4 regions of the Agrobacterium vaccinii genome follow, and region 1 is predicted to be linked to each of the others. Evidence: predicted binding sites of a transcription regulator. Region 1 holds the regulator's gene; each other region holds the start of a gene.

Region 1 (6,031 bases):
TTCATCGATCATGTCGCGCTCCAGCGAACCATCGCTCATCAGCTCGACCTGGCGCTCCAACGAGACGCGTGCCTTGGTCAGCTTCGCAAGCTCGACGGTGCGCGCCAGACGCTGGCGCTCCAGACGCTCCGTCGCCTGAAGACCAAAGTCGCCATGGACACAATGATATCCGAAATAGGAAAGGAATGCGACGGTGATTGCCGGAACGACCAGACGGCCAAAACGTCTCTTCTTGTGATGCTTGGTCCACATACTCTTGAACAGCCTTCAAACGCGTTACTGCCATCACCATAGCCGCATTTGTTTAACCATCCGTTGACCTTAACTCCGTCGCCCACCGCAGCGCACAAAAAAGGCCCGCCGAAGCGAGCCTTTTTTTAAATCTGTATAGAAAGCCTTAGCCACGCAGAATCGAACGACCGGCATAAGCTGCCTGTGGGCCGAGCATTTCTTCAATGCGGATCAGCTGGTTGTACTTGGCCAGACGGTCGGAGCGCGAAAGCGAACCGGTCTTGATCTGTCCGCAGTTGGTCGCAACAGAAAGATCGGCAATCGTCGAATCTTCCGTTTCGCCGGAGCGGTGGGACATGACGGCGGTGTAGCCAGCCTTGTGTGCGGTTTCGACGGCGTCGAGCGTTTCCGTCAGCGAACCAATCTGGTTGACCTTGACGAGGATGGAGTTGGCAACGCCCATCTTGATACCGTCACGCAGGCGGGCAGAGTTCGTCACGAACAGATCATCGCCGACCAACTGAACCTTGGAGCCGATCTTGTCGGTCAGGTACTTCCAGCCGTCCCAATCGTCTTCGGCCATACCATCTTCGATCGAGATGATCGGATACTTGGCTGCGAGTTCAGCGAGGTAATCCGCCATGGCTTCCGGCTCGAGCGTACGGCCCTCGCCTTCCATTTCGTACTTGCCGTTCTTGAAGAATTCTGTCGAGGCGCAATCGAGAGCGAGCGCAACGTCGTCGCCTGGCTTGTAACCGGCCTTCTCCACGGACTTCATGATGAAGTCGAGAGCTTCAGGCGCGCTCTTCAGGCCCGGCGCAAAACCACCTTCATCACCAACATTGGTGTTGAAGCCCTGTGCCGACAGTTCTTTTTTCAGAACGTGGAAGATTTCCGCGCCGATGCGCACGGCGTCACGGATGCTTTCCGCGCCAACCGGCATGATCATGAATTCCTGGAAGTCGATCGGATTGTCGGCATGCGCGCCACCATTGATGATGTTCATCATCGGCACTGGGAGCAGATGCGCGTTCGGGCCACCGACGTAACGGTAAAGCGGCAGTCCGGTCGTTTCGGCCGCAGCCTTGGCGACAGCCAGGGAAACACCGAGGATGGCGTTGGCACCGAGACGCGACTTGTTCGGCGTGCCATCGAGCTCGATCAGCGTCTGGTCGACGTGGATCTGGCTTTCGGCATCGAAACCGCCCAGCGCGTCGAAAATCTCGGTGTTGACGGCTTCGACAGCCTTCTCGACGCCCTTACCCAGGTAGCGCTTGCCACCATCACGCAGTTCAACGGCTTCGTGTGCGCCTGTCGATGCGCCCGATGGAACCGCCGCACGACCGAAAGAACCGTCTTCCAGATAGACATCGACTTCAACGGTGGGGTTGCCACGGCTGTCGAGGATTTCGCGTGCGATGATATCGGTAATGGCTGTCATGATCTCTCCCTTGGGACTGGAACAGGAATTTCAGATGCCTGTCTTAAAGTGCATCCCGAAAACTGTGAAGCGCTTTTCGGATGAGCGGCGCGATAAACGGGACAACGGAAATGGCGACTCGATTTGAATTTCTTCCGTCGCTGTAGACGACGCACAAGAATTTACAATGACGGCGCCCTCTTCCAGACGCCTTCCTTCTCATAAAAATCGATTAAGGCCAAAAGCCGTCACGCAGCCTTGGAGATGTTGTCGAAGGCCAGCAGTTTTTCCAGAAGCTTCGGCATATTCTTGAGGTGCACCATGTTCGGCCCGTCGGACGGCGCATTATCAGGGTCCTCATGCGTCTCCACGAAAAGACCAGCAACGCCCACGGCCACGGCAGCACGAGACAGCGTTTCAACAAACTCCCGCTGACCGCCGCTGGAACCACCCTGCCCGCCAGGCTGCTGCACGGAGTGCGTGGCATCGAACACCACGGGCGCACCGAGCGATGCCATGATGGGAAGCGAACGCATATCGGAAACCAGCGTATTGTAGCCGAACGAGGCCCCGCGCTCGCAGAGCAGTACGTTCGGATTGCCGCTATCGTTCAGCTTCGCCAGCACATTCTTCATGTCCCAAGGGGCCAAAAACTGACCCTTCTTGACGTTGATGACGCGACCGGTCTTTGCAGCCGCCACCAGCAAGTCAGTCTGGCGGCTGAGAAATGCCGGAATCTGAAGGATATCCACGACAGGCGCGACGATGCCGCACTGTTCCTCGTTGTGAATATCCGTGAGAACCGGAAATCCGAACTGGCTTTTCAGCTCCGAAAAAATCTCAAGCGCCTTATCGATGCCGATACCGCGCTGACCGGAGAGCGACGTGCGATTCGCCTTGTCGAACGAGGATTTGTAGACCAGACCGATACCCAGCTTGCCGCAAAGGTCAGCCAGCGTTTCCGCAATCATGAAGGCGTGGTCGCGGCTTTCCATCTGGCACGGCCCGGCAATCAGCGAGAAACGCTCGGTGTTGGAAAAAGAGACCGCGCCCGCACCCTCGCCAGCAACCACTTTCAGATTATTCGTCACACTCATGATGATTCCCCTGATACAAAAGGGACGCTTCGCAGCCGACGCCGCCGAACCATCCTGCAATCTCTCAAAACTCGCCACGCACTTAGCAGCAAGCAGCAGCGAAGTCACGGCATGACGTGGCAGGCGAGGTAGAACACCCATAGGACATCTATCAACGATGTCTTAAATGATTTGGGATGACTATTGGGGATTGCAGAACACATGTGGAACATATAGTGTTCGTTCTGTATTTGTTTCACGAATCTAAGCCTCAAAGCTTCAAGGGTGTTTACTCCATGCTCACGCGCAAACAGCAGGAACTGCTTCTCTTCATTCATGAGCGAATGAAAGAGTCCGGCGTGCCGCCGTCCTTCGATGAAATGAAGGATGCGCTCGATCTTGCCTCCAAATCCGGCATACACAGGCTGATCACGGCATTGGAAGAACGCGGATTCATTCGCCGGCTACCGAATCGTGCCCGCGCGCTCGAAGTCATCAAGCTTCCCGAATCGTATTCACCGCAGAATAAGCCGCAGCGAGGCTTTTCACCCAGCGTCATCGAGGGCAGTCTCGGCAAACCGCAGCCCGTGCAGCCGCCGCCTCCCGCTGCCGCAAACGATCGCAACCCTGATTCGGTGAGCGTACCGGTTATGGGACGGATTGCTGCGGGCGTGCCGATTTCGGCAATCCAGAACAACACGCATGATGTCGTCGTGCCCATGGATATGCTAGGTGCGGGCGAGCATTACGCGCTTGAAGTCAAAGGTGATTCGATGATCGAAGCAGGCATCTTCGATGGCGATACGGTTATAATCCGCGATACGAGTACGGCAAATCCGGGCGATATCATTGTCGCACTGGTGGACGAGGAAGAAGCGACCTTGAAACGCTTCCGTCGCAAAGGCGCGTCGATTGCGCTGGAGGCAGCAAACCCTGCCTATGAAACTCGTATCTTCGGACCTGATAGGGTGAAAATTCAGGGCAAACTCGTTGGCCTGATCCGCCGCTATCATTGAGACCTTCTGGGGCAGATTTGATTGTCTGCCCCGCCTTGGTATTTTCAATTTTCGGTATTTGCGACACTTGATGCTTAGTGGTCGAAGTTCGCTTGAGCTCGGACCGGTATATTATGCGTGTTTTAAACGGATAATTCGCTCAGGACGGTTTCAAAAACCGGAAATCATTAGCCGGGTCATCATTTTTTCGAATCGCGCGCCACTTCGATAGTCTATGACGTTTTGAGCACGTTTTTAGTGGTGATGAATGCGGTTGAGCAGCGGAATATAAGGTTTTCCGATCTCAGCGCGATGCTGGAAAGCTACTCGCTTGAGCGAATGACAAAACATCAAATAATTTGAAGACCACCATCGCGCAGACTGTCTGTATTGAAAAATTTTCCCGCGCTAACATGGTATGCGCAACGAGGGATCTTGAGATGTACGATCTTTACATAGCCAACAAGAATTATTCCTCCTGGTCATTGCGTCCGTGGGTATTGATGCGAACGCTCGATATTCCCTTCAGCGAGAAACTCACGCCCTTCGGCAATTCAGCACAGGATTTCGCAGTGTTTTCGCCAACGGCAAAAGTGCCCTGCCTTGTCGAAAACGAGTTCACCGTGTGGGACACGTTGTCGATAACAGAATATCTGGCCGAACGGCACATTGGCGTTTGGGCTGGTCATGCGAGGGCGCGTGCCTGGTCCCGTTCTGCAGCAGCAGAAATGCATTCCGGCTTCCAGACGTTGCGCAACGAGCATCCTATGCATGTCGGTCTTCGCATACAGCCAGTAGCGATCAGCGAAGCTTTGCGGAAAGACATCTCCCGCATAGACGCACTTTGGCAGGAAGGTCTGACATCCTTTGGTGGGCCATTCCTGGCAGGAGAAACATTTACGGCGGTCGACGCGTTTTTCTGTCCCGTCGCCTTCCGCTTTCAGACCTACGCAACGGCCTTGTCTCCCGAGTCAGAAGCTTACAAGAACCGTCTTCTCGCCCTGCCAGCGATGCATGAATGGCAAGATGCGGCTTTGCTGGAACCGTGGCGCGATGCGGAACACGAGGCGGAAGCCAAGGCCACCGGAGAATGGCTCGCGGATTTACGCTCAAAGCCGTGATCTCTGGGTAAACCTCCTATCGCGAGCGCACGCTGTGGCGTAGTTTTCTAGAGGAAAGAGTATTTGAAGGGTATAGCCGAAGCGTTTCAACCCGCACCCTTCGAGCCAAGCGTCGTCACCGCGAAGTCGACAACATCGTCGCGATATGCGGCGGAAGGGACGTGTCGAAATCTCTTTTGCGCCAGTCATAGCTCCGGTGCATGGTCCAGAACCGATTCACACCCTCCATCGCAGCCTCAGCTTTGACGATGGGGGCGTCCTTGTCGCCGAGCCAGATTTCCAGTGAGCCGGTTCGGCGCAATATGTCCTGGCTGATGAGAATGGCGCCGGAATAGCACTCGGTAAATGAGACACGTCGTGTCGTCACGATCAGGTCGGCGATCTCGCATGCGGTCCCAGTCAGCGTACTGTCGAAGATCACGGCTATTGCAACGCCGGTTCGGGATTTGGCAACGCACCAGCTATCCTTCCGGCACGTGAAGCGCTCTGTTTTGGAAAGCGCGTTTCGCATCTCCTCCGTTGCTTTTGCCTTATCTCTCTCGCTCAAACCAGTGCGCCGTGTAGTGGGTGGCTCGTCGGCATCAGCCTCGTCACCATCAGGTGACTTTGCGGTTTCCAGCATGTCTGGCGGGTTATGTCGTTCGGATAGGGGCAGCGCCCTCACCCATTGGTCATAGATGAAACCCGAGGCCCGCTGCTTTGTCGTCGCCACCGCATCCTCCGTCAGTAGCGCGACCAGAGAAGCGTCCTCGTAGATCAGCAAATCCGGCCTTGCCCTCCATTGCTCAACGACCAATAATCCAAACCCGGCGGCAATGAACGGCAAGCCTATCAGCGCCAAACGTGTGCGTAAGAGCGCCAGCAGCAAAAAACCTGTCGTGGATACGGCGAGGAACCAGCCGTTCTGCCGCCCGATCGTCGCATCGCCACCCCAACTGGAAACGGTCTTTGCGATGTCGATCACCAGCGCCATGCCGTAGCCCATGACCTTCAGAAAGGGAGCGTCGAGCCCAAACGGCATCAACAGCATGCCAACCAGCGCGAACGGCATGACAATCAACGACATGACCGGCATAGCCGCCAGATTGGCCGCCAGCCCATATGTCGTGATCCGGTGAAAATGCTCGATGGAGTAGACAGCAGTCGAGATGCCACCGATCAGTGACGTCACCACGACACCGCCCATGA
Region 2 (6,031 bases), 310 kb from region 1:
TACTGCCCGGATGCATCGGAGAAAGTCACGATACCCATCTTGTTGCCGGTTCGGGTTTTACGCTCCTGCTTTCCAGTAACAGTACCCGCCAGACGACCTGCGGTGGCGCCCTGCTTTACCGCGGCTGTAAAATCGGCAATGTTTTGAACGCGCAGCTTATCCAGCACGGCGCGGTAAGTATCGAGCGGATGCGCCGTCAGGTAAAAGCCGAGAACCTGATATTCACGCAGCAGTTTTTCCGACGCAAGCCACGGTTGGTAAGCGGGTAGCACCAGCTTCTCCGGTCCGCTCGCACTGCCTGAGCCGAACATATCGTGCTGACCGCTGAGACGGCGGCCCTGCGCAAGTTGGGCATAACCGATTATGCGATCCAGCCCGCCGATCAGTTCGGCGCGGTCCTTGCCAAAGCAATCGAAGGCACCCGCGTTGACGAGGCTTTCCAAAACGCGGCGGTTGATCTGTTTGGGATCGATCCGCAGGCAGAAGTCTTCGAGGCTGGTAAACGGTGTGTCGCCGCGCACGTCCACGATATGATCGACCGCACCCTCGCCCACGCCTTTCAGCGCAGCCAGCGAGTAATAAATGCGGTTTTCGCCCGGCTCGAAACGCCGGTGCGATGTCTGCACCGAGGGCGCAACGATCTCGATGCCGAGGCGACCAGCGTCCTGTCTGAAATCGTTGACCTTTTCGGTGTTGGCCATATCCAGCGTCATGGAGGCCGCGAGAAACTCGACCGGGAAATGGGCCTTCATGTAGGCCGTCTGATAAGAGACTATGGCGTAGGCAGCGGCGTGGGATTTGTTGAAGCCGTAGTTCGCGAACTTGGCCAACAGGTCGAAGATGGTGTTGGACTGCGCCTTCGAGACGTCGTTGCGCATCGCGCCTTCAACGAAACGCTCACGCTGCTGGTCCATCTCCTCCTTGATCTTCTTACCCATGGCGCGGCGCAGAAGATCGGCTTCACCGAGCGAATAGCCCGAGAGAACCTGGGCAATCTGCATTACCTGTTCCTGATAGACGATAACGCCCTGCGTTTCCTTGAGAAGATAATCGATGGTCGGGTGGATCGACTCGATCTCTTCCTCGCCATGCTTGCGGGCATTGTAAACAGGGATGTTTTCCATCGGGCCAGGACGATAGAGCGCGACCAGTGCGATGATATCCTCGATGCAGTCGGGGCGCATGCCGATCAGCGCCTTGCGCATGCCCGCGCTTTCCACCTGGAACACCCCGATTGTCTCGCCGCGCGCCAGCATCTCGTAAGTCTTTTCGTCTTCCAGCGGAATCGCCGCCAGATCGACGGTAACGCCGCGTTTGGCAACGAAATCCACCGCGACCTTCAAGACTGTGAGTGTTTTCAGACCCAAAAAGTCGAATTTGACGAGACCGGCGCTTTCCACCCATTTCATGTTGAACTGGGTGACCGGCATATCGGAACGTGGATCGCGATACATCGGCACGAGCTTGGACAGAGGCCGGTCACCGATCACGATACCGGCGGCGTGCGTGGATGCGTGGCGATAGAGGCCTTCGATCTTCTGGGCGATATCCAGCAGGCGGGCAACGACGGGTTCCTTGTCGGCCTCTTCCTGAAAACGCGGCTCTTCCTCGATCGCCTTGGACAAGGGCGTCGGGTTGGCGGGATTGTTGGGCACCAGCTTGCAGATACGGTCCACCTGGCCGTAGGGCATTTCCAGCACACGGCCAACGTCACGCAAGGCGGCGCGCGCCTGCAAGGAACCAAAGGTGATGATCTGCGCCACCTGTTCGCGCCCATATTTCTGCTGAACGTAGCGAATGACCTCTTCACGCCTGTCTTGGCAGAAGTCGATATCGAAGTCGGGCATCGACACGCGTTCGGGATTGAGGAAGCGCTCGAACAGCAGCGAGAAACGCAGCGGATCGACATCGGTGATGGTCAGCGCATAGGCGACGAGCGAGCCTGCACCCGAACCACGACCGGGACCAACAGGAATATCCTGGTTTTTCGCCCATTTGATGAAGTCGGCAACGATGAGGAAGTAGCCCGGGAATTTCATGCGCTCGATAACGCCAAGCTCGAAATCCAGCCGGTCGCGATATTCTTGCTCGGTATATCCCGGCGCCATGCCGAGTGCGGAAAGGCGTTGCTCCAGACCTTCGACGGCCTGACGGCGCAGTTCCGCACCTTCCGCACGGTCCGCCTCCTCCGGGTCTTCGCTAGCGCCGGTAAAGCGGGGAAGAATCGGCCCGCGCTTTTTCAGCACATAGGAACAGCGCTGCGCAATTTCGATGGTGTTGTCCAGCGCCTCTGGAATATCCGCAAAGAGCGCCATCATCTCCTGACGGCTCTTGAGATAATGATCCGGGGTCAGGCGAAAGCGGGTGTCATCCGAAACGATGGCATTGTGGGCAACCGCCATCAGCGCGTCGTGCGCATCGTAGTCGTCACGTGACGGGAAAAACGCCTCATTGGTGGCGACCAGCGGAATGTCGTGCTCATAGGCGAGTGCGATCATACGCCGTTCATGCGCCCGGTCGAAATGACCCTGTCGCTGCAATTCGATATAGAGGCGGTCGCCGAACAAGTCCTTCAACGCCAAAAGCCGTCTGGTTGCCTGCGTGGCGTGGCCAGCCTTCAACGCCATGTCCACTGGGCCGCCGGATGCGCCGGTCAGAACGATGAGGCCGGAGTTATCGCCCTCGTCCAGCCATGACTTGGGCACGTTGACGGAGTGGCCCGTGCCTTCGCCGTCCAGATAGGCGCGGCTGATCAGATCGACCAGACGCTCATAACCAACGGCATTGGAGGCGAGCACAACGACGGCAGGAAGTTTGGCGAGGTTGTTATGCCCGCGCTTGTCATCGGTTGCATCCTGCATATCGATGGAAATCTGGCAGCCAATGATGGGCTGCAAGCCCTCATCTCGAGCCTTTTCGGAGAACTCGAGCGCGACGAACAGATTGTTGGTATCGGTGATGGCGATGGCTGGCTGGCCGTCCGAGACGGCCTTTGCCATGATCTTCTTCAAGGGCAATGCGCCCTCAAGCAGGGAGTAAGCGGAATGGACCCGCAGATGGACGAAGCCGGGTGTCTGTGCACCGCTACCAGCCGTTTCGCTGGTCACTGAAATCTCGCCCATATCGTCAAATCCCGTCATTCTGAGTCATCGAGATTTTCGGCTTTTCCGAAGGCAGAGTCTACCGCCTTTGGTTTGATTTACACGTCATTTCCGGTTGAAACGACGATGAGGCATCACATGGAAGTGAGGATTACCGAGAAGCTGGTGACGAAGAGTGCGATGGAAGCGAAGGCTGCGATGTCACGGATGATGTCGGTCATTTGTCTCTCCATACTTGTTATGTTCTAACTTTGTTCTCATTTCGTTTCGTTGTCAACGGCTTTTTTGTCACTCTCAGCTTGTCAACGCAGGCAGAGTCGTGGCGGTTCCGTCCTCGATTCGGGGCAAGCGCTTGAGTCCAAAACGAAAAACCCCGCGCAACAGGTGTTGCGCGGGGTCTTATGAAACGTCTCTCGCCCAAAGGCGGTGGCGAATTAGAACTCTACGATCTTGCCTTCGCTGAGCGTCACGCGGCGGTCCATGCGGCCTGCGAGCTCGTGGTTGTGGGTCGCGATCAGAGCTGCGAGGCCGGATTGACGAACGAGTGCCTCCAGCGCGCCGAAGACATAGGATGCCGTCTCTGGATCGAGGTTGCCGGTGGGCTCATCCGCCAAAAGCAGAAGCGGCGCATTGGCAACGGCGCGGGCGATGGCCACACGCTGTTGCTCACCACCGGACAGTTCCGACGGGCGATGATCGCCACGATGGCCGATGCGCATGTAATCGAGAAGCGCGCTGGCACGCTCCTTGGCTTCGGAATGCGGCAACCCCGAAATGAGCTGCGGCATCATGATGTTTTCGAGCGCTGTGAATTCCGGCAGCAAATGGTGGAACTGGTAGACGAAGCCGATGTCGCTGCGACGGATCAAAGTGCGCTGTTCGTCGGTGAGATCACCACAAGATCTTCCGTTGACGAAGACTTCGCCAGCATCCGGGTGTTCCAACAAGCCCGCCAGATGCAGCAGCGTGGATTTGCCGGTGCCGGACGGTGCCACGAGAGCAACGATCTCGCCGCTTTTCAGCTCGAGATCGGCGTTCTTCAAAATGGACAGGCTGTGCTCGCCCTGCCCGTACGTCCGTTCCACGCCCTTAAGCCGCAACGCTGTTTTCTGTGCCATGGTGTGATGCGGTCCTTATTCGTAACGCAGGGCCTGGACAGGATCGAGCTTGGAAGCCCGCCAAGCCGGAAAGATCGTTGCCAGGAAAGACAGGCCCAGCGCCATGATGACGACGGTCATCGTTTCGCTCAGCTGCATTTCCGCCGGAAGCTGGCTGAGGAAGTAAAGCTGCGGATCAAACAACACGGTGCCTGAAATCCAGGAGAAGAACTGGCGGATCGATTCCACATTGAGACAGACGAGAACGCCAAGGCCCACGCCCGCAAATGTGCCAACGATACCAATGGCGGCACCCGTCATGAAGAAGATGCGCATGATGGAGCCGGAGCTTGCGCCCATGGTGCGCAGAATGGCGATATCGCTGCCCTTGTCCTTCACCAGCATGATGAGGCCGGAAATGATGTTGAGCGCGGCTACCAGCACGATCAGCGTCAGGATCATAAACATGACGTTGCGCTCCACCTGAAGGGCGGAGAAGAAGGTCTGGTTTCGTTGTCGCCAGTCGGTGATATAAATCTGTCGCCCAGCTGCCGTCTCGACCAACGGCCTGATGCCATCGACATTGTCAGGGTGGGTGACGAAGAGCTCAATGGATTGAACGATGCCTTCGGCATTGAAATAAAGCTGCGCTTCTGACAGCGGCATATAGATCATCGACGCGTCATATTCCGACATACCGATCTCGAAGACGCCCGAGATCGTATAGGATTTGACGCGCGGGTTGACGCCCATCGGCGTCACGTCACCTTCCGGTGATATCAGCGTAATCTGGTCGCCAGCGGTCACACCGAGCTGAGACGCAAGGCGCGAACCGACGAGAACGCCCTGCCCCGACATATAGCCGACGAGATCGCCAACCTTGATATTGCCGGAGACTTCCTTGATCTTTTCGATGTCTTCGGAGCGCACGCCGCGCACAAGCGCACCACTGCCCGCACCGCCGCGACCAGAGGCCAGCGTCTGCCCCTCGACCAGCGGCAGCGCCATAGTAACGCCGGGAACGGCGGCAAATTTCTTGGCGAGATCGTCATAGTCCTTCAACGGCGAGTCGATGGGCTGGACGATCATATGGCCATTGATGCCGAGAATGCGGGAAATCAGCTCCGTGCGGAAACCGTTCATGACCGCCATAACAATGATCAGCGTCGCGACGCCCAGCATGATGCCAACGAAGGAAAACCCCGCGATGACGGAAATGAACGCTTCCTTGCGGCGCGAGCGCAGGTAGCGCCACGCCACCATGCGCTCGAAGGCCGAAAATGGTCGGGCGGCTTTGTCCTTTACGGAGGGGCCTGCACCGTTATCAGCCTCGGCTTTTGCCATGTCGTCTCCCTATCGGCTCTTCAGCCAAGCACTCTGTTCATTGCCGCTTCGATGGTCACGGTTTCGCGTGCGCCTGTCTTGCGATTCTTGACCTCGACCTCACCGGCAGCAACGCTACGCGGGCCGACGATGATCTGCATCGGCACACCGATAAGGTCCGCCGTCGCGAATTTCTGGCCTGCGCGGTCGTCCGTGTCGTCGTAGAGAACATCCTTGCCCGCATTGCTCAGCGAGTAATACAGCTTTTCGCAAGCGGCATCACAGGCAGCATCGCCAGCCTTCATGTTGATAATGACGACATCGAAAGGAGCAACCGATTCTGGCCAGATGATTCCGTTCTCGTCATGCGATGCTTCAATGATGGCGGGAACAAGGCGTGTGGGGCCAATGCCATAGGAACCCATGTGGACAAGGTGTTCTTTGCCATCGGGACCCTGAACTTTCGCGCCCATTGGCTCGGAATATTTCGTGCCGAAATAGAAGATGTGA
Region 3 (6,031 bases), 570 kb from region 1:
AGATGGCGAGAACGGGTTGCTGGCCGAGATTGATGATGAAAAGGGCTTTGCAGCGGCGATCGGAAATCTTCTGGGTGACCGGGCTCTAGCTGAACGTGTCGCTGTCGGTGGACACGCAACCTTGATGCAGCAGTTTTCTGAAGAAGCTGTCGCCTCAGCCTATATCGAACTCTTCAAACGTAAGCCGTAACAGCGTCGTAGATGCGACCAAGATTGGCCGCTTCGCCCCCGATGGTGAAATGCTGCCCGACGTGCTGACGTGCTGCAACGCATGCTTCGCCGCGCATTGCATCGTCTGTCATCCAGCGTGTTGCTGTCGCGCTCATGCCTCCCAAATCATTGCGGGGGGTGATTTCACCGGTATTCGCCGTTATCAATTCAGGAAAAGCACCCACGTCCGTCGCGATGACCGGAACACCCGTCGCCATGGCTTCCAGTGGGGTCAGGCCGAAGCCTTCCCAGCGCTGGGGGGCGATGAAGAGGTCTAGGGCGCGGTACCAGGCATTGATGTTGGTGTGTTCGCCTACGAAGAGAATGCGGTCGCTGAGGCCTGCGGCGCGAACCTTATCCTTCAGCCCCGTTTCGAATTCGATATGCGGCCCGGTTGCTCGCCCGGCGACGATAGCAGACCAGTCCGGATGTTGTGGCAGAACGGCGATCATGGTGTCTACGAAAAGGTCTGTACCCTTTTGATGGCGAACCCGACCGAAGCATCCGGCATATTTCTGGCCGCTATTAAGGCCAAGCGACTGCTTTGCCTGGGCCTTATCGGCGGGCGGGGAGAAACGGTCTGTGTCTATGCCGTGCATCGCGACGGTGCTCGGCACCTCCAGATAGGACGCCGTCTTGCTGCTGGTTGCGATCACTGCATCCATGCGCGAGACGAGGAACTTCGTCCAGCCGCTGTGTTTGCGTTGGGAGGCAGAGGTGAAGACCAGCTTTAGCTTCATGCGCAGGATATCGCGCATCACGATGCCGGGTAGCATTTCGATGTTGCGGCGGGCGTGCCAGATGCGGGGCGTGCGGCGGGGACCCAACTGCCACAGGCGCCACAGATCGCGAAAGCGAACATGCGGCAGGTCTGGTGGTAGTCCTGGCCCAATGGCGGCCACCATCTGCCCCTGCCTGTTTTGAACGGGCAGGAGTTGAATGATGGTGGATGTTACGCCAGAGAGCCTGCGCTTGAAGTTGGGCGCAAGCACCTGGACATCGGCCAAGTCGACATAGGGCACGATCGGGATCTCGCGGGGAGGGGATCTGGGAATCAACCCCAGTTGACGGAGAGGATTTCGTAACCGCGCGAACCGCCCGGCGCGTTCACTTCGATGCTGTCGCCGACTTCCTTGCCGATGAGGGCACGGGCGATGGGCGAGGAGATCGAGATGCGACCCTGCTTCACGTCTGCTTCCTGATCACCAACGATCTGGTAGGTCTTTTCCTCGTTGGAATCCTCATCGATCAGCTTGATGGTTGCGCCGAACTTGATGGTGGAGCCAGACATTTTCGACAGGTCGATGACTTCGGCGCGGGCCGTCAGGTCTTCAAGTTCGGCAACGCGGCCTTCATTGTGGCTCTGGGCTTCCTTGGCGGCGTGATATTCCGCATTTTCGGACAGGTCGCCATGGGCGCGCGCTTCCGAAATAGCTTCGATGATACGGGGACGCTCTTCCTGCTGACGCCAGCGGAGTTCTTCCTGCAGCTTGACGAATCCACCCTGAGTCATCGGTACTTTTTCTACCATTTTTTTCTTCCTCGCATTCATCCTGCGGTACCCGCAGACACAAAAAGAAACAGGTCCCGGGGCAAAACCACGGAACCAGTCAAAATCACAATTCCCGCGACTATATCAGAAGTCGGCAACGGATTGCCAGCAAATTTGAACCTGATGATTTCCTGTAAAAAACTGAAGCTTTTTAGACCGTTCTTGACAGAGATTTCAAGAACATATAGTGAACATTGTTATGAAAAAGTCGATTAGAGAGCGTTTGGCCGTCCTTTCCGATGCAGCGAAGTATGATGCGTCCTGTGCTTCCAGCGGCACGACAAAGCGTAGTTCTTCTGGGTCGGGAGGGTTAGGCTCAACGGAAGGATCGGGCATTTGCCATGCCTATGCGCCCGACGGACGCTGCATTTCGCTGCTGAAAATATTGCTGACCAATTTCTGCATCTATGACTGTGCTTATTGCGTCAACCGTTCTTCCAGCAATGTGGAGCGGGCACGGTTTACGGTAGAAGAGGTGGTTTGGCTGACGCTGGAGTTTTACCGGCGTAATTACATTGAGGGCCTGTTTCTGTCCTCCGGCATTATCCGCTCGTCCGATCATACGATGGAAGAACTGGTGCGGGTGGCCAAAGAGTTGCGCGTGACCCACGGTTTCAAGGGGTACATTCACCTCAAATCCATACCCGAGGCATCGGCGCATCTGGTGGAAGAGGCCGGGCTTTATGCAGACCGCCTGTCGATCAACATCGAGCTTCCCACCGATAGCGGCATCGGCCAGTTTGCACCTGAAAAGCAGCCCGCCAACATCCGAAAATCCATGGCCGATATTCGCCTGAAAATCGAGGAGGCTGGGGAACCGACGCTGCGGACGAAGCGGGTGAAACGATTTGCCCCGGCGGGCCAGAGCACCCAGATGATCGTCGGTGCCGATGGTGCCAACGACACGACCATTCTGACCACGAGCGCGCGCCTCTATGGTAGTTATGGATTGCGACGTGTGTATTACTCGGCCTTCAGCCCTATTCCCGATTCGTCGAAGAACCTGCCGCTGATCAAGCCGCCTTTGATGCGCGAGCACCGGCTTTATCAGGCGGACTGGCTCTATCGCTTCTACGGTTTCGATATCGGCGAAATCGCTTCGACGCAGAAAGACGGTATGCTGGATTTGGATATCGATCCGAAACTGGCATGGGCCTTGGCCAATCGCCAGCGTTTTCCGGTGGACGTGAATTCGGCAGATCGCGAGATGCTGCTGCGTGTACCGGGGTTTGGCACCAAGACCGTCAAATCTATTCTCTCATCGCGGCGTTTCCGGCAGTTGCGGCTGGAGGATATCGCCCGCTTTGGCGTCTCGTTGAAAAAGGTGAAAGCCTTTGTGGTGGCGGGAGGATGGACTCCCGGCAAGCTGACGGAGCGTCCCGACCTGCGCGACATGTTTACCCCAAAGCCTGAACAATTGTCGCTGCTGTAATGTACAGGGTGGCGCTGGAGGGCCGGGGAGATTTCAACGAGTGGCGCGATGCTGCGCGAACGTTTCTTTCCGCAAATGTCGCGCCGCAGGAGATCGACTGGCGGTTTCAGGGGGAAGAGAAAGGGTTGTTCGGCTTTGAGGAGGGTGACCGGTTGCCATCGAGCGGCGGATCGGCCAACGTCAACGTGCCCTCGGCCTTCATTCCCTTGGCACAAACCATCATTTGTCACAGCGCACCGGAACGGTTTTCATTGCTGTATCGGTTGCTGTGGCGTTTAGGGCAGGACAGGGCGCTGTTGCAGTTCAAGTCCGACCCTGATGTTTCCGAAGCGCGGAAGATGGAAAAATCCGTGCGCCGCGACAGCCACAAGATGACGGCTTTCGTGCGTTTCAAGGAAGTGCCACTGCCGGAGGGTGTCGCCGCTCGCCGCCGGTTCATTGCGTGGTTCGAGCCTGACCATTTCATCGTCGAGCGAAAGGCTGCGTTTTTTCAGCGTCGTTTCACCGATATGGACTGGGTCATCGCAACGCCCAAGGGGTCGGCGCGCTGGGATGGTAAAACACTCGAAACATCACGGCTTGCCGCCGAGCAGCCGGATTTGTCCGATGAGACGGATGAGCTGTGGCGCACCTATTACGCCAATATTTTCAATCCCGCCCGCTTGAAAATCAAGGCGATGACGGCGGAGATGCCGAAGAAATACTGGAAGAACCTGCCCGAAGCGGACCTCATACCCGGCCTTATCCTGAACGCTGAGGCCCGCGTGCTGGAAATGGGCGTAAAGGCGGCGACCGAGCCGCAACTGTTTCACCATCGCATACAGGCGGCGGCGGAAAGCAGGCCAGCGCCCGTTTTGCCGGATGCAGATACGCTGGAAGGTTTGAAGCACGAGGCGAAAGGGTGCACGCTCTGTCCTTTGCATTGCAAGGCAACGCAAACGGTGTTTGGAGAAGGCCCTGTCAATGCTGACGTCATGGTCGTTGGCGAGCAGCCTGGAGATTTCGAAGATCTGGCCGGACGTCCTTTCGTCGGTCCGGCGGGCAAGGTGTTCGACCAGGTGCTGGGCGAGACGGGAATTGAGCGCCAATCGCTCTACGTCACCAATGCCGTAAAGCATTTCAAATACGAGGCGCGCGGAAAGAAGCGCATTCACCAGCGGCCGGACGCGGGCGAAGTGCAGCGTTGTCGCTGGTGGCTGACGCGGGAGATCGATCTGGTTCAACCCAAGCTCATTGTGGCGATGGGAGCGACGGCAATGTTTGCGCTGACGGATTTGAAGGAAAAACTGTCGGACATGCGCGGCAGGCCCATACCCATGGACGGCGGCAGGATGCTCTTCGTGACGGTGCATCCGTCTTATTTGTTGCGCATACCGGAAGAGCAAAGAAAGGCCGAGGAGTTTCAGCGGTTCCGGGAGGATATGCAGGCAGTTCTTAGGCTGATGGAGGTGGGACCCGCGTCAGCTGCCGCGCTGTCAGCTTGATGTTGTTATCTCGTTTAAAACCGCCTCAAGGCGGTCGAAATTCTGCTCGTTGGCGGCGGTGATGAATTTCTCCAGATGCAGGTTTGCATCCGTCGCTTCAAACACCATTCGCCATTGCAAAATCGTACCAGCACGGTTTTTGATGAAGTTCATGCTCATCGTGTAGACGTGCATCGGCTCATGGTGCTCGAACACGATGCTTTCCGGCGCTACGATGTCGCGAAACGTCAAGACGTTGTGGAAATCCGTGCCGTCCGAGGCTGTCATGGTGATGGTCCATGTGCCGCCGGGACGAAAGTCGAATGCGGTGATCTTATTGGTAAAGCCGTGTGGACCCCACCATTGTTCCAGCAGCTTCGGATTAGCAAATGCCTGAAACAGCGTCTCGCGGTCGACTGAGAACAGCCGCTCGTTAAAAATCTCCATTGTGTCCATCATCTTCCCTCCATTCGCCATGCCGAATGATAAAGTCTGGATAAAGCAAAACCGGCCTGCATGTTGGCAGGCCGGTTTATGAACCTTCTATGATCTGCTCGGATCAAAAGTAGCTTTGCAAAGGCCTTACGTCCAAGCTGCCGGCTTTGAGCGCCTTTATGGCAAGCGCTGCGGATTCAGCACCTGACATCGTCGTGTAATAAGGCACTTTCTGCATCAGCGTCGCGCGGCGCAGCGATTTCGAGTCCGAGATCGCCTTGTTGCTGTCCGTCGTGTTGATGACCAGCTGGACCTGACGGTTGCGGATGGCGTCTTCGATGTGTGGACGCCCTTCCTGCACCTTGTTGATCTTTTCGGCATCGATGCCCTGTTCAGCGAGGAAGCGCTGTGTGCCGCCGGTTGCCAGAACCTTGAAGCCGATCTCCACCAGATGGCGGATGGCAGGCAGAACCCGTTCCTTGTCTTCATCGCGGACAGACACGAACACAGCGCCGGAGCGAGGCAGATCGACGCTGGCGCCCAGCTGCGCCTTGGCAAAGGCGAGCGCGAAGTCCGTGTCGAGGCCGATGACTTCACCGGTGGAGCGCATTTCTGGTCCCAGCAGAATATCGACGCCGGGGAAGCGGGCAAACGGGAACACGGCTTCCTTGACAGCGATATGCTTGAGGTTGCGTGGATCGGGCTTTGCGCCGTAAGCCGCAATCGCCGCATCCAGCTTTTCGCCGGTCATGATGCGGGCCGCGATCTTGGCAATTGGCGCGCCGATGGTCTTGGCGACGAACGGCACGGTACGCGAGGCGCGCGGGTTGACTTCCAGAACGTAAATCGTGCCGTCCTTGATGGCATATTGCACGTTCATCAGGCCGCCTACGTTCAACGCCTTGGCCATGGCCGTCGTCTGGCGCTCCAGCTCATTCA
Region 4 (6,031 bases), 140 kb from region 1:
ACCTGACATCAAGCCGGGATGCGCACTGTGACGAACAACCAGAAGATCGACGAAGAAGCTCTTGCCGAGGCCTATAACCGCGCCCTTGCGCTGGAAAAGGCTGGCGATATCGACGCGGCCGTGAAGGCGTACGAAGACGTCCTCGCCATCGACCCGGAAGATCACGGTGGCGCTGCCGTGCGTATCGCGTCCATGGGTCGCGGCGAGACACCGCCCAAGGCGCCGGACGCCTATGTCGAGACCCTGTTCGACCAGCAGGCCGAAGCCTTCGAGGATATTCTCGTCGAGCAACTCGGCTATGCCGTGCCGATGATCGTGCGCCAGCGCCTGCAAGCACTGGAGCTCGGGCCCTTCAAGCGCATGCTGGACCTGGGCTGCGGCACGGGTCTGACGGGTGAAGCCCTGCGCGACATGGTCGATGACATCACCGGCATGGACCTGTCCGAAAACATGGTCGAGATCGCCCATGAGAAGGACATCTACGAGACGCTCTATGTCGCCGAAGTCGAGGACTTCTTGGAAGACAATGACGACGACGCTTTCGACCTGATCACGGCAACCGACGTGCTGCCCTATCTTGGCGCGCTGGAACCGATTTTCTTCGGCGCGGCGGAAAACATGGTCGAGGGTGGCCTGCTCATCTTCTCATCGGAAACCCTGGCCGACGACGTTCTGGCTGGTCGCCCCTTCATGGTCGGCCCGCACCAGCGCTTCGCCCACGCGGAAACCTATGTCCGTGAACGCTTGACCGCCACCGGGTTCGAGGTCGTCGAGGTGACCGACATCAACGTGCGCATGCAGGATGGCCACCCGACGCCGGGCCATCTGGTGATTGCGAAGTTCAAGGGATAAAAAAAGGCGCACCTGACGGGTGCGCCTTTAAACATATCCATGAAATGGGTGACGCCTTAAACCAGCGCCACCGCGATCTCAGCCGCAAGGCGTGCATTGTTGCGCACCAAGGCAATATTCGTATCGAGGCTGCGACCCTCGGTGATCTCGAAAATCTTCGACAACAGATATGGCGTGACCGCCTTGCCGGCGACCTCATCTTCCTCGGCATGGGACAGTGCGCGGGTGATATAGACCTCCATCTCCTCGCGGGAGATTTCGTCTTCTTCCGGCACTGGGTTGGCGATCAGCATGCCGCCATCGATACCCAGCTGTTCGCGCGTAGACTGGAAATTGGCAATCGCCGCCGGGCTGTTGAGCGACAGCGGGCTCTGGATGCCCGACGCGCGGGACCAGAATGCCGGAAATTCCGTCGATCCGAAGGTCACGACCGGCACGCCGTTGGTTTCGAGCACTTCGAGTGTCTTAGGAATATCGAGAATGGCTTTTGCGCCCGCGCAAACCACGATCACGGCGGTTCTGGCCAGTTCGGTAAGGTCTGCAGAAATATCGAAGCTTTCCTCGGCTCCGCGATGCACGCCGCCAATTCCGCCCGTGGCGAAAACCTTGATGCCAGCATGTTCAGCGGCAATCATGGTGGCGGCAACGGTGGTGGCGCCCGTGCGGCGCTCGGCAATCGCAAAGGCGATATCCGCGCGCGAAACCTTCATCGCGTCCTTGGTCTGGGCCAAGGCTTCCAGCTCATGCTTCTCCAGACCGATATGCAAGGTGCCATGAATGACGGCGATGGTTGCTGGCACGGCGCCCTGATCGCGGATGATCTGCTCGACGCTTTCCGCCATCTGGATGTTGCCGGGGTAGGGCATGCCGTGGGTGATGATGGTGGATTCGAGCGCGACGATGGGCGCGCCGCGCTGCTTGGCGGCGGCGACTTCTTGCGAATAAGCGATAGGCAGCAGTGAGGGCAGGGGCTTTGTCATCATAGGTTTCCGGATTTATTTCAGGGGTCTGTTCACACCATTTCGGCTGGCGGCACAAGAGCCAGCATGGCGTCCAGCGTTTGCGGGTTCAATTCATGCGCCGTGGCGCTAGGTGACTGTACGGTGATGGCGGCAGCCGCCGCACCCCAGCGAAGCGCCTGCGATGGAGGCTCTTTGCGCAGTGTCGCGGCCAGATAGCCCGATGCCATGGCATCGCCTGCACCGGTCACGTCCCGCACGGCCTCGATCAAGGGCGGGCGCAGAATAGCGGTTTCGCGCTCGGAAAATGCAACGACCTGCCGCGCTCCGCTGGTGATGACACCACCGCGCAGGCCAAGCGCTGCGAGATGACGCGGCCAATCGCTGGCATCCTCGACGGTCTGGCCGGTCAGTGCCCGCGCTTCGGCTTCGTTCATGAACAGCATGTCGATATCAGGTAATGCCGCCTTAAGCCTGACGACCTTTGCCGGAGAGATGGCGATGGCGGCCAAATGCTTGCCGCAAACCCTCGCAGCGACGCCGATGGCGCTCAGCGTGTCCTCTGGCAGATTGGCGTCGCACAGGATGACATCGCAGCCCATGATCGCTTCGCGAACGGCGCGCACCCGCAGGCGGCGCGGTGTGAACAGGCGGTAGAGCTCCATATCGGCAATGGCGATGACGAGGTTACCGTCACGCTCCAGAATGGCGGTGTAGCTCGGCGTGCGCCGGTCGAGAAAGGTAAACGGCGTGTCCTCGACGCCTGCATCGTGGGCTGCCGTCGCCACGGCCGCGCCATTCGCATCGCCCCCGCGTGGTGCGATCAGCCTGACCTGAAAGCCGAGGCGCGAGAGATTGCGCGCCGCATTGAAACCGCCGCCGCCTGCCTCTTCCATCCATGCGCCGGGGTTGCTGGCACCCATGGTCGTTTCGGTCTCGATCATGCCTCGCCGGTCTATGTGCGCACCGCCCAGAACGAGTATTTTTTTCACTGCCAAATTTCCTGTTTCGATAGGCCGGAGGTAGGTCGATTCGTGCCGGACGGGTCATTCCAACCCTATTTTAAGTGCCTCTTTTTCCACAGACAAAAAAGAAAAACAAAAGTGGAACAAAGGACTTATCCATATTTGTTTTCAATATGATGATCGCGCCTTGTGGAATGAGAACAAATAAAGTACAAAATCCCCACAGAGAGCTTCATTGCCTGTGCGGCTTCAATAATCTAAAGGTGGTTTCCAGATGGCACAAAATTCTTTGCGTCTTGTAGAGGACAAAGCAGTGGATAAAAGCAAGGCACTGGAAGCGGCGCTTTCCCAGATCGAACGTGCGTTCGGTAAGGGATCGATCATGAAGCTCGGTTCCAATGAAAGTATCGTCGAGGTCGAGACCATTTCAACCGGTTCACTTAGCCTCGATGTTGCGCTCGGTATTGGCGGTTTGCCTAAGGGCCGTATCGTGGAAATTTACGGGCCGGAAAGCTCCGGTAAGACGACACTGGCGTTGCAGACCATTGCAGAGGCCCAGAAGAAGGGCGGCATTTGCGCCTTCGTGGATGCCGAACATGCGCTTGACCCGGTCTATGCCCGCAAGCTCGGCGTCGATCTGCATAATCTGCTGATCTCCCAGCCGGATACGGGTGAACAGGCGCTTGAAATCACAGATACGCTGGTGCGTTCGGGTGCCGTTGACGTTCTGGTCGTCGACTCAGTTGCGGCGCTGACGCCACGTGCGGAAATCGAAGGCGAAATGGGTGATAGCCTTCCGGGTCTTCAGGCCCGTCTGATGAGCCAGGCGCTGCGCAAGCTGACGGCTTCGATCTCCAAATCGAAGACCATGGTGATCTTCATCAACCAGATCCGTATGAAGATCGGCATCTCCTACGGTTCTCCGGAAGTGACGACAGGCGGCAACGCGCTGAAGTTCTACGCTTCCGTTCGTCTCGACATTCGCCGCATCGGCGCCGTCAAGGATCGCGAAGAAGTGGTCGGCAACCAGACGCGCGTCAAGGTCGTCAAAAACAAGATGGCGCCTCCCTTCAAGCAGGTCGAATTCGACATCATGTATGGCGAAGGCGTTTCCAAGACCGGCGAACTGGTGGATCTGGGCGTGAAAGCTGGTCTGGTCGAAAAGGCCGGTGCCTGGTTCTCCTATAAGAGCCAGCGTCTGGGGCAGGGGCGTGAAAACGCGAAAACGTTCCTCAAGGAAAATCCTGCCGTGGCCGAAGAAATCGAACTGGCGCTGCGCCAGAACGCCGGATTGATCGCCGAGAAGTTCCTCCAGAATGGTGGACCTGAAGCGGATGCGGATGGGGTCGATCCCGACGCATGATCAGACCTCACGGGGTTGAGGTCTTGATATATTCGAGCATTTGAAGATCAAAGGTCGTGCGATTGTGTCGCGCGGCCTTTATTTGTGCTGTAACCCCGCCCTCTTTGGCTGGACAGGCAGGGTGGCGGACGATAAAAGCCAGTGTTTTTTATGCTATAGCCGCGGGATCGCGTGGAAATGAAGGACTTCTGATGAGCGGTGTAAATGAAATCCGGTCGACCTTCCTCGACTACTTCAAGAAGAACGGCCACGAGATCGTGCCATCCAGCCCGCTGGTGCCGCGCAATGACCCGACATTGATGTTCACCAATGCGGGCATGGTGCAGTTCAAGAATGTTTTCACCGGACTGGAAAGCCGCCCCTATTCCACAGCCGCCTCGTCGCAGAAGTGCGTGCGTGCCGGTGGCAAGCATAACGACCTCGACAATGTCGGCTACACCGCCCGTCACCACACCTTCTTCGAAATGCTCGGCAACTTTTCCTTCGGCGATTACTTCAAGGAAGAGGCGATCAGCCATGCATGGAACCTGATCACCGGAGAATTCGGCATCGACAAGAACCGCCTGCTGGTGACGGTCTACCACACCGACGACGAAGCCTTTAACCTGTGGAAGAAGATTGCCGGTTTCTCCGACGACCGCATCATTCGCATCCCGACAAGCGACAATTTCTGGGCCATGGGCGATACCGGTCCTTGCGGCCCTTGCTCCGAAATCTTTTATGACCACGGCGATCACATCTGGGGCGGCCCTCCCGGTTCTGCCGATGAAGATGGTGACCGGTTCATCGAAATCTGGAACCTCGTCTTCATGCAGTATGAGCAGGTGACGAAGGAACAACGCATCGATCTCCCGCGCCCGTCCATCGATACCGGCATGGGTCTCGAGCGTATCTCCGCTCTGCTTCAGGGCAAGCATGACAATTACGACACCGACCTGTTCCGCGCGCTGATCTCCGCTTCCGTTGAAGCGACCGGTGTTCCTGCGGAAGGCGAAAACCGCGCGAGCCATCGCATCATTGCCGACCACCTGCGCTCCACAGCCTTCCTGATTGCCGACGGCGTTCTGCCATCCAATGAAGGCCGCGGCTACGTTCTGCGCCGCATCATGCGCCGCGCCATGCGCCATGCCGAATTGCTGGGTTCGCGCGAGCCGCTGATCTGGAAGCTGCTGCCCGCCCTCATCCAGCAGATGGGCCGCGCCTATCCTGAACTGGTGCGTGCCGAAGCACTAATATCCGAAACGCTGAAGCTGGAAGAAACCCGTTTCCGCAAGACGCTGGCCCGTGGTCTGACGCTGCTGTCGGATGCGACATCCACGCTCCACAAGGGCGATATGCTGGATGGCGAAACCGCCTTCAAGCTTCACGACACCTATGGTTTCCCGCTCGATTTGACGCAGGACGCGTTGCGCGCCCGCGAAATCGGCGTTGACGTTGCTGGCTTTACCGACGCGATGGAGCGCCAGAAGGCCGAGGCCCGCTCGCACTGGACCGGCTCTGGCGACAAGGCAACGGAGACCGTCTGGTTCGAGCTCAAGGAAAAGCACGGCGCAACCGAGTTTCTGGGCTACGACACTGAAACGGCAGAAGGCATCGTTCAGGCGATCGTCAGGGATGGCAAAGCCGTAGATGCGGCGTCTGAAGGCGAGAGCGTGCAGATCGTCGTCAATCAAACCCCATTTTACGGCGAATCCGGTGGCCAGATGGGCGATACGGGCATCATCGTGTCTGATGAGGGCACGTTTACGGTCACCGATACGCACAAGAAGGGCGAAGGCCTTTTCGTGCATGTCGGTAGCGTGGCAAAGGGTGGCGTCAAGGTCGGTGATGAGGTGCAGTTGACGGTGGATCACGATCGCCGTTCGCGTCTGCGCGCCAACCACTCCGCCACG

What was found. The regulator LexA, encoded in region 1, represses DNA repair genes until DNA is damaged. The targets are predictions, from matches to a motif close to TGTTCNNNNTGTGTTCNG.
Region 2: dnaE (DNA polymerase III subunit alpha) is a predicted target of LexA. The motif match lies at 3,343-3,360, and genes of this name have one in related genera.
Region 3: HRR99_RS10410 (putative DNA modification/repair radical SAM protein) is a predicted target of LexA. The motif match lies at 1,939-1,956, and genes of this name have one in related genera.
Region 4: recA (recombinase RecA) is a predicted target of LexA. The motif match lies at 2,973-2,990, and genes of this name have one in related genera.

The regions. Positions count from the first base shown of each region.
Region 1 covers NZ_CP054150.1:1,518,141-1,524,171, forward strand. The annotation lists gene HRR99_RS07645 (FtsB family cell division protein) at 1-252, opposite strand, end outside; gene eno (phosphopyruvate hydratase) at 398-1,672, opposite strand; gene kdsA (3-deoxy-8-phosphooctulonate synthase) at 1,900-2,748, opposite strand; gene lexA (transcriptional repressor LexA) at 3,024-3,743, shown strand; gene HRR99_RS07665 (glutathione S-transferase family protein) at 4,163-4,843, shown strand; gene HRR99_RS07670 (ComEC/Rec2 family competence protein) at 4,959-6,031, opposite strand, start outside.
Region 2 covers NZ_CP054150.1:1,205,903-1,211,933, reverse strand. The annotation lists gene dnaE (DNA polymerase III subunit alpha) at 1-3,122, opposite strand, end outside; gene HRR99_RS06205 (ABC transporter ATP-binding protein) at 3,536-4,219, opposite strand; gene HRR99_RS06200 (lipoprotein-releasing ABC transporter permease subunit) at 4,235-5,542, opposite strand; gene proS (proline--tRNA ligase) at 5,563-6,031, opposite strand, start outside.
Region 3 covers NZ_CP054150.1:2,092,513-2,098,543, reverse strand. The annotation lists gene HRR99_RS10425 (glycosyltransferase) at 1-190, shown strand, start outside; gene HRR99_RS10420 (glycosyltransferase family 4 protein) at 174-1,232, opposite strand; gene greA (transcription elongation factor GreA) at 1,265-1,741, opposite strand; gene HRR99_RS10410 (putative DNA modification/repair radical SAM protein) at 1,962-3,194, shown strand; gene HRR99_RS10405 (UdgX family uracil-DNA binding protein) at 3,194-4,678, shown strand; gene HRR99_RS10400 (SRPBCC domain-containing protein) at 4,670-5,116, opposite strand; gene carB (carbamoyl-phosphate synthase large subunit) at 5,217-6,031, opposite strand, start outside.
Region 4 covers NZ_CP054150.1:1,663,031-1,669,061, reverse strand. The annotation lists gene HRR99_RS08365 (class I SAM-dependent methyltransferase) at 28-852, shown strand; gene HRR99_RS08360 (pseudouridine-5'-phosphate glycosidase) at 909-1,832, opposite strand; gene HRR99_RS08355 (carbohydrate kinase family protein) at 1,865-2,803, opposite strand; gene recA (recombinase RecA) at 3,051-4,139, shown strand; gene alaS (alanine--tRNA ligase) at 4,331-6,031, shown strand, end outside.